3 regions of the Lysinibacillus sp. FSL H8-0500 genome follow, and region 2 is predicted to be linked to each of the others. Evidence: riboswitches for the same ligand, from Rfam matches in the RefSeq annotation. Region 2 holds a riboswitch; each other region holds the start of a gene.

What was found. A riboswitch is a leader RNA that binds a small molecule or an ion and turns the genes downstream of it on or off. The one in region 2 is predicted to bind lysine.
Region 1: it holds a riboswitch for lysine, as region 2 does, so the genes downstream of both, MHB44_RS01715 (amino acid permease) here and MHB44_RS16110 (aspartate kinase) in region 2, are expected to answer to the same signal.
Region 3: it holds a riboswitch for lysine, as region 2 does, so the genes downstream of both, MHB44_RS11610 (transporter substrate-binding domain-containing protein) here and MHB44_RS16110 (aspartate kinase) in region 2, are expected to answer to the same signal.

Annotation. Positions count from the first base shown of each region.
Region 1 is NZ_CP150292.1:369,508-372,796, reverse strand. Features, by position in the region: gene MHB44_RS01715 (amino acid permease) at 1-1,317, opposite strand, end outside; lysine riboswitch at 1,398-1,574, opposite strand; gene MHB44_RS01710 (MFS transporter) at 1,752-2,960, shown strand; gene MHB44_RS01705 (hypothetical protein) at 3,084-3,289, opposite strand, start outside.
Region 2 is NZ_CP150292.1:3,391,257-3,394,545, reverse strand. Features, by position in the region: gene uvrC (excinuclease ABC subunit UvrC) at 1-1,499, shown strand, start outside; lysine riboswitch at 1,556-1,734, shown strand; gene MHB44_RS16110 (aspartate kinase) at 1,829-3,055, shown strand; gene MHB44_RS16105 (YslB family protein) at 3,156-3,289, opposite strand, start outside.
Region 3 is NZ_CP150292.1:2,428,101-2,431,389, reverse strand. Features, by position in the region: gene odhB (2-oxoglutarate dehydrogenase complex dihydrolipoyllysine-residue succinyltransferase) at 1-1,051, shown strand, start outside; lysine riboswitch at 1,442-1,628, shown strand; gene MHB44_RS11610 (transporter substrate-binding domain-containing protein) at 1,747-2,610, shown strand; gene MHB44_RS11605 (amino acid ABC transporter permease) at 2,765-3,289, shown strand, end outside.

The DNA of each region.
Region 1 (3,289 bases), 1.8 Mb from region 2:
GGCTGTGTAGTTTTGACCTATTACAACAATCATACAAACGGTAAAGGCAAAGAGCGGTCCAAACGGATATAGTTTGGCTTTATACGGTAACAGCTTTGGATCTAAGCCCTGTGCTTCAAAAGCTCGACGGAAGCGGTAATGACTAAAGGCAATGCCTAGCCATGCGATAAAGCCCGACATTCCTGAAGCATTTAACAGCCACATATATACAACACCGTCTCCGAAAAATGATGCTAAAAATGCTAAACAGCCTACAGCCAATGTTGCAAGCAATGCATAGATTGGAATTCCTCGACGGCTTAGCTTTATGAAAAGTTTAGGTGCATGGCCATCTACGGCTAATTGCCATAGCATACGAGATGCTGCATATAGCCCTGAATTCCCTGCTGATAGCATTGCCGTTAAAATAATAGCGTTCATCAAAGATGCTGCAAAGGCAATACCTAGGCGATCAAACACTAATGTAAACGGTGATACAGCGATATCCTCTGATAATAAGCGCTCGTCTGTAAATGGAATTAACAGCCCGATTGCAGCAATCGCTAAAATATAAAATAAAATAATTCGCCAAAATACTGATTTCACTGCCTTTGGAATATTTTTACCTGGATCATCTGTTTCACCAGCAGTTACGCCAAGCAGCTCTGTTCCTTGGAATGAAAATCCAGCGGCAAGGAAAATACCAAATGTCGCAAGGAAGCCACCATGAAACGGTCCATCACTAATAAAGAAATTGGTAAAGCCTACAGGCGCTTGTCCACCTAAAATGCCAAAAATCATTAATATGCTAATAATAATAAATACAATAACCGTTGCCACTTTAATCATTGCAAACCAATATTCACTCTCACCGTAGCTCTTCACGGATAATAAATTAAACATGAGTACAACTGCAATAAATAGGATTGTCCATAACACTGATGAACTGTCGGGGAACCAATATTTCATAATCAGGGATACAGCTGCAATTTCTGCCGCAATTGTAATTGCCCAGTTATACCAATAGTTCCAGCCTAATGCAAAGCCTAGAGCTGGATCTACAAATTTAGTAGCATACGTACTAAAGGAGCCTGATGATGGCATATAAGCAGCCATTTCTCCTAAACTCGTCATTAAAAAGTATACCATCACACCGATTAAAGCATAGGCAAGCAATGCACCCCCAGGACCTGCCTGTGCAATGGCCCCACCACTGGCTAAAAATAATCCTGTCCCAATTGTTCCACCTAAAGAAATCATTGTAATATGGCGACTTTTTAATTCTTTTTTCAGCTTCGGTGCTTTATGACCAAGCTGATTTACTTTTATTTCACTCATGATATAGCTTCCTTCCTGTTTATGAGGCAAAAAAATGCCATCACATAAACACTGTGATGGCTAAGTTAATCCTCAGTTTTCTAAATGATAGCTCAACACGTTGTGTAAACGTGACAGTTCTGTTCCTTTCGGAGACAGCCCCAGCATAAGGTTTTCAAGGCCCCTTACACTTCGGCAGTATTTCCTTTCCACCAATCTCTTCAATGCTTGTCATCTCAATTAGCGTACTTATAAATACTGCGACCTCTACCTCAATACAAACATGAGGCATATAATTATTAAATTTATGATGTTTATTATACTAACATAAGACCTTTGCCGTTTCAATACAACGTTAAATGTTCTATTTTTTATGAATTTTCTACTATTTTTAATAATGTGATAAAGTGTTATAGTAGTCCAATTAGAATGGTTATGAACAGGGGGACTTTATTTTGACATCAAATCATCAATCCACTAATTATTCAAGTAGAAAAATTAGCTGGAGAGGAAAAACTTTACTATTAGTCTTTGGAGTCATCTTTATAGCTTCTACGTTGAGAATGCCACTAACAGTTGTGGGTCCAATTATCTCCTTTATACGGGATGATCTTGGTATTTCCAATGTATTAGCAGGCTTTCTCACAACGATTCCCTTGCTTGCTTTCGCTGTTGTATCACCATTTGCACCAGTTGTAGCACGTAAACTAGGGCTTGAGCTCACATTATTTTTATCAACAATTCTGTTAGCTTTAGGGATTGTCCTACGCTCACTTGGTACAACAGGATTGCTTGTATTTGGTACTGTACTCATTGGTGTAGCAATAGCCTTTGGAAACGTATTGATTCCAGGTTTATTAAAATTAAAATTTCCATATCATATAGGCTTACTCATGGCATTTTTCACAATGTCGATGAATTTAACAGCTGGTGTTGGGGCCGGAATAAGCTATCCAATAGCCAACTCTTCATTAGGCTGGCAAGGAGCCTTAGCTATTGCGCTCGTACTGGTTATATTAACGATTTTAATATGGCTACCTCAATTGAGATCAAATAAGCCTGAACCAGCTACTACAGCTAAAAAATCAAGTACACCATTATGGAAATCACCGCTTACGTGGGCAGTAACAGGTGCAATGGGCTTGCAGTCTTTATTATTTTATACGACAGCGGCTTGGATTCCAGAAATCTACATATCTCAAGGGTTAGCTCCTGACAAAGCTGGTTGGATGTTTTCCATTATGCAATTTTCACAAGTTCCAATGGCATTGGCTGTACCCATTTTTGCCAGTAAAATGGCTTCACAGCGACCTCTTGTTCTTATGTTTACATCCTTCTATTTAGTAGGCTTTGTAGGTGTTGTAATGGAATGGACAAGTTTAGGGGTATTATGGATGATTCTTTTAGGGCTAGCAGGTGGCTCTTCATTCGCCTTAGCAATGATGCTCTTTACACTTCGCACCCGCACTGCATTTGAGGCTGCAGATTTATCAGGCTTTGCCCAATCATTAGGCTATTTATTTGCTGCAATTGGCCCTATTCTTTTTGGTTACTTGCATGATCTATTTGGTGGTTGGAATATTGCAGGCTGGCTCTTTGTTGTTGTAGCTATAGTACTTTTCCTCTGCTCAATGCGAGCCTCTCGAGATGAATATATCCATTAAATAAAAGCAGATGGGGACAACAAAATTTGAACTAAACCCTATTTGGTAGACAGTTTAATAAAAAAGGATGTAGCTATCATTATAAATTGAACCCCGACTAGTGGACACTTTAAAAAAGTGAACCTATTCGGGGTTCAGTTCAAATCTTGTTTCCCATCTACTTCTCTGACTTAGTAAAGCTAACAATTCGGTCAGACTGTCTGCTGTTTCTTTATGGTCAGTAGTGATAGCCATAAAAATCGGAATAGCCTCTTGTAAAAGGAGATGACTAAAATAATAGTAGCCTAAAAAGGCTCGTTGCTCATAGCCTTTTGGCGTATCTTCCTCCC
Region 2 (3,289 bases):
CCTATCCCTATTTAAAAATTACCAATGAAAAATATCCTCGTCTACTGACGACGCGTAAGGTAAAAAAAGATAAGGCGAAATATTTTGGTCCCTATCCAAATGCCTATGCAGCCAATGAAACGAAAAAGCTACTAGATCGCTTGTATCCATTACGAAAATGTGTGCAATTACCCTCTAAAGTTTGCTTATATTATCATATGAACCAATGTTTAGCACCGTGTGTCAAAGACATTGAGCAGCAAGTTTACCAAGAGATGATTGAGGATATAACGAAATTTTTAAATGGCGGTGTTGAGGCTGTTAAAAAGGAGCTTGAAACGAAAATGCTTGCAGCTGCTGAAAATTTAGAGTTTGAGCGGGCAAAGGAGTTCAGAGATCAAATAGCACATATTGAAACAGTGATGCAAAAGCAAAAAATTGTGTCAAATGATACAACAAATCGTGATATCTTTGGCTATGCGGTTGAGAAAGGTTGGATGTGTGTTCAGGTGTTCTTTGTGCGACAAGGAAAACTTATTGAACGTGATGTCTCGATTTTTCCAATTTATCGAGAGGCAGAGGAAGAATTTTTAACATTTGTTGGACGCTTTTATGAAAAGCCAGAGCATATTAAGCCAAAGGAAATTTTTATTCCACAGGCGATTGATGCAGCTATTTTAACAGAATTATTAGCGATTAAAGTATTAACGCCAAAGCGAGGGCAAAAAAAGGAGCTTGTTGAGCTTGCAACCAAAAATGCTGAAATTGCAGTAGCAGCAAAATTCCAGCTGATTGAACGTCAGGAGGAACGAACAATCGGTGCATGTGAGGCACTTGGGGAAGCAATGGGCATCTCTGCGCCACTGCGGATTGAAGCCTTTGATAATAGCCATATGCATGGAACCGATGCCGTTTCTGCCATGGTGGTGTTTGTCGATGGTAAACCTGCTAAAAAGGAATATCGTAAATACAAAACACGTACAGCTGCCAAGCATGATGATTATGGAGCGATGCAGGAGGTAATACGTCGTCGCTATACACGTGTTTTAAAGGAAGGCTTGCCGTTCCCAGATTTAGTGTTAATTGATGGTGGGAAGGGACAAATGGAAGTGGCTCGGGAAGTATTAGAGGATGAGCTTGGGCTTGTTATACCAATTGCAGGTTTAGCAAAGGACGATAAGCATAATACATCCCAGCTACTGTTTGGCGATCCACCAGAAGTGATTGCCCTAAAGCGAACAAGTGATGGCTTTTACTTGCTACAGCGTATTCAAGATGAGGTGCACCGCTTTGCCATTACTTTCTTGCGTCAACAGCATGAGAAACATGCTATTCAATCGGTGCTTGACCATATTGAGGGTGTAGGACCAAAACGAAAGCAGCAATTGTTAAAGCATTTTGGTTCAGTAAAAAAAATTCGCGAGGCTAGTGAGCTTGCTTTACAGGAGGCTGGGATGCCAGCTAATCTAGCAAGCAATATTTATGCCTATTTTCAGCAACAATCATTGTCAACGGAATAAACATATGCTAAGGTTATGGATACAAAGGCTAGACAAATTAAATACTTCACTATTGAAGTGATGATAGAGGTGCAAGGTTCAAAAGTAATGCGATTGAGGATGAACAAATCCTAGGATATTGTGTGAAAGGGGAGCTTGCCGAAGTACAGCATTGTTGTTTCCATTGTTGTACTGGTTTTGCATTTAAGAGATGTAAGACTGTCGATTCTAAACGTTTCGGAGAGCTATCACACATGGGCAAATTACCTTGATTGTACATGTTACTAGCAGCTTTCACGTTATGTGGAGGCTGCTTTTAGTTTTCCAAAAAACAGAGAGGGGAATAAAAAATGGCTAGAATTGTTATGAAATTCGGAGGGGCTGTTTTAGCCTCCACTGAACAAATTCAAGAAATGGCTCAAAAGGCTATTGTCGAAAAGGATAGAGGGCTGGATGTGGTGGTAGTAGTTGCAGGCATGGGGCAAGCTGCAAATGAGATGAAAAGAATGGTTCAGCATTTAACAGATGAAGTATCGAAGCGAGAGCTAGCTGTACTTATGTCAACTTGCTCGCAGCAATCAAGTGCTTTATTAGCTATTGCCCTACAAGAAGCTGGATATGGTGCAGTGGCATTAACAGGATGGCAAGCAGGTATTCATACAGATAGTATGTATAGTCATGCACGTATTGACTATTTAGATGCTAGCCGCATTGAAGAACATTTTACACAAGGCGATATTGTAGTTGTTGCTGGAGAACAGGGCATTGACGATATGGATAATGTAACAACGCTTGGCAAGGGAGGCGCTGAAACAGCCGCTGTTGCGCTGGCTGTAGCATTGGATGCAGAACGTGTTGATATTTATACAAATGTTGATGGTGTTTATACAGCAGACCCTCGTTATGTCCCAAAGGCTCAACAGCTTCAAGAAATTTCCTATGATGAAATGCTGGAGTTAGCCAATTTAGGATCACATATTATTCATCCACGCGCTGTGGAGTTAGCCAAGAAATTTCAAATGCCGGTGATTATACGCGCTAGCAGAGGAGAATCAGTTGGTACTTTATTGAAGGAGGAAGTGGAGATGGAGAAAAATTTAGTTGTACGAGGTGTAGCCTTTGAATCCGATATTATTCGTTTAACAGTTGGGTATGATGCCTATTCCGATGCTTCATTGGCGGATATATTTACAGTGCTTGCAGAAAATCGCATCAATGTAGATATTATTGTACAAGCCATTATTGATGGGTTAAAACCGACTGTGTCCTTTTCCATTTTAAAAGAGGAGTTTGCGGAAGCATTACGTGTTTTAGAGGATAGTAAATTATCACTAGGCTTTAGTTTTGCAGATTTTGAAATTGGACTAGCAAAAGTGTCCATTATTGGTTCAGGTATGGCATCTAATCCTGGCGTGGCTGCTCGGATGTTTGATCGCTTACGCCGTGAAAATATCCCTGTCAAAATGGTTAGCACATCTGAAATCAAAGTATCGGTTGTTGTACCACAGGATGATATGATTCAGGCAGCAAATGCATTGCATAATGAATTTAATTTAGAACAAGCGATTCACATATAATAATAGTAGAAACCGTATTTTTATGTACTAGGTATGATCCAAAATAATTTGCAAGAAAAAAGAGGGTGTTCTCAAAATCATTTGAGAGACCCTCTTTTCGTTACTCTGTCGGAATTGTCTGGATGATACGTTCCTTCACATCCCATTTTACCGTAAACATAATATACTGCTGCTTTTCACGCTTTTCATCATAGCATTCTGTTAGATAGCCATTTGCCAATTGGATTTGCTCAG
Region 3 (3,289 bases), 960 kb from region 2:
CGATACTGTACTAGTTGGTCAAGTGATCGCAGTAGTAGAAGCAGGCGAAGGTGCAGCATCTACACCAGCAGCGGCTCCAGCTGAAGCAACGCCAGCTCCAGTAGCGCCACAAGCAGCACCTGCACCAGTTGCAGCAGCTCCAGTAGTAGAAGAAACATCTGGTGAGCGTGTGATCGCATCTCCAGCAGCGCGTAAACTGGCACGTGAAAAAGGCATTGATCTTGCAGCGGTATCTCCAGTAGACCCACAAGGTCGTGTACGTGTGCAAGATGTAGCAGCACATGGTACAGCACCTGCACCAGTTGCGGCGGCTCCAGCAGCACCAAAAGCAGCATCTCCAGCAGTTGATGAATCACGTGTAACTGTAGAAAAAATGAGTCGTCGTCGTCAAACAATTGCGAAACGTTTACTTGAAGTAAAACAATCTACAGCAATGCTAACAACATTTAACGAAGTAGATATGACGAATGTAATGGCTTTACGTTCTCGTAAAAAGGACCAATTCTTCGAGTCAACAGGCTCTAAACTTGGTTTCATGTCATTCTTCACAAAAGCAGTTGTAGCAGCACTGAAAAAATACCCATATGTGAACGCTCAAATCGTTGGTGATGAAATTCACTTAAACAACTTCTATGATATCGGTGTAGCTGTATCAACAGAAGAAGGCTTAGTCGTACCAGTTGTTCGTGATGCAGACCGTAAAAACTTTGCTGAAATTGAAGATTCAATTGCTGATTTAGCGAAAAAAGCACGCGATAAAAAATTAGGCTTAGCAGATTTACAAGGCGGTTCATTCACAATTACAAATGGTGGTGTCTTTGGTTCATTAATGTCTACACCAATCATGAATGGTACACAAGCTGCTATCCTAGGTATGCACACAATTAAAAAACGCCCAGTAGAAGTGAATGGTGAAGTTGAAATTCGCCCAATGATGTACTTAGCACTTTCTTATGACCACCGTATTATCGATGGTAAAGATTCTGTAGGCTTCCTTAAAACTGTTAAAGAATTACTTGAAAACCCAGAAGATTTATTATTAAATTCATAATGCCCTTGTGGCTAAAACAACCCTGCTGATGTCACTTAGCAGGGTTGTTGTTTTGAGCAAAGTTGTTTATTCATAAATAAATAGCAGATCTATTTTACGATAAACTCTATAAGCATGAAGCAAGCAACCTCTAAAAAAGAAGGTCTAAAAGTCATTGGAAATATCAAATGCTTATATCTTTTTACATATAGATGACTTTTTTTTTATTAAAAATTTATTGAATTTAGAGGGATTCTCACTAAAAATAGATTGCTATAAGTTGGATAGAGAAAGTATAAACACCTAATATTGTCATTAGTCAGAAAAATGATAAAATTACCTTGACGAATAGATACATTTTATAGTAGTATCTAAGTAGCAATTAAATAGACAAACCTCACTGTTGTCAATAAGTGAGGTAGAGGCGCGATATTTATTAGTTCATTGCTGAGTACAAGCAAGCGAAGACGCAATGAAGAAGGAAATATCGCCGAAGTATAAAAGGAGCTCGTACTTTTATGCTGGGTCTGCAGTGAATAAGTGCAGGACTGTCCTAGTAAAATGATTTCCAGATTTACTAGGTTGTGCTATCTCGGAAATATGGAAATTATAGTGAGGATTTGGGCAACTGTTATAAAAGGTAAGACCTAAGTTCAAATACTTAGGTCTTTTTTAGTACAGTTGTTTTATTTTTTGACAGAAAAGGGGAGCTTTGCATGAAAAGAAAATGGTTGTTACTAATGATCTCGATCATGACGGCAATTGTGCTAGCTGCATGTGGCACTAGCGACAAAAAAGAAGAGGGATCAGGTGATGCTGGAGCTGATAGTGAAGAAGGTGGCGGTGAATTCCGCATCGGCATGGAGGCTGGTTATCCACCATTCAACTGGACACAGCAAGGTGATGCCAATGGTGCAGTAAAAATTGCCGATAATGCAGAATATGCAGGTGGCTATGATGTACAAATGGCGAAAAAAATCGCTGAAGGTTTAGGTAAAGAGTTAGTCATTGTTAAAATGGAATGGGACGGTCTAGTGCCAGCTCTACAGTCTAATAAAATTGATGCCATTATCGCAGGTATGTCGCCAACTGAAGAGCGTAAGCAAACAATTGATTTTACAGAAAACTATTACACATCTGATTTTGTGATCGTTGTGAAAAAAGGCAGTGAATTTGAAAAGGCAACATCAATTCAAGATTTCTCAGGTGCTAAAATTACATCACAATTAAATACATCAAACTATAATGTTATTGATCAAATTGAGGGTGTAGAGAAGCAAACAGCGATGGAAAACTTCCCAGCAATGCGTGTTGCTTTAGAGGCTGGTAAAATTGATGGCTATGTAGCAGAGCGTCCAGAGGGTATTTCTGCTGCTGCAGCGAACGATAAATTCTCATATGTTTCATTTGAAGAAAATAAAGGCTTTGAAACAGATCTTTCAAACACATCTATTGCTGTAGGCTTACGCAAAGATGATGCAAATCTCGATAAAATCAATGAAATCCTACAAGGTATTTCTGAAGATGAGCGTCAGCAAATTATGGAAGATGCAATTAAGCAGCAACCAGCAGCACAATAATAACATTGCACGGACTAGTTATTGGTCCGTGCACTATCATTTCATCATTATTAAAATGAGAACCTCTCTACATAATGATACAGTTCTAGCCATCATAGAATACTAGAACAAAAAAGATATACACAAGCAACACCCGCTTGTTAGGAGGATCATCATGAGTCTTGAATGGATACTTTCAATTATTGAAAACAACTGGCAAATGTTTTTACGAGGTGCGTATTATACATTACTAATTTCGATTATTAGTACAATTATTGGTGCATTTATCGGATTTTTCATTGGAATTATGCATACGATTCCTGTTCGTAAAAAGAATTTGAAATTTTATAGTTTAAAGCTTATTAATTTTATACTAACATGCTATGTTGAATTTTTCCGTGGTACACCAATGATTGTACAGGCGATGGTTGTCTATTACGGATTAGATATTGCATTTGGTATTGATATGCACTTTATCACAGCAGGGATTGTTGTTGTTTCACTGAACACAGGTGCTTATATGGCAGAAATTGTGCGTGGCGGAATTGTGTCGATTGATAAAGGTCAATACGAAGCGGCATCAGCGGTTGGGATGAACCATGTTAAAATTATGTTCTATGTTGTCTTGCCACAAGTTGCACGTAATATACTGCCAGCAACTGGGAACCAATTAATTATGAATATTAAGGATACGGCTGTT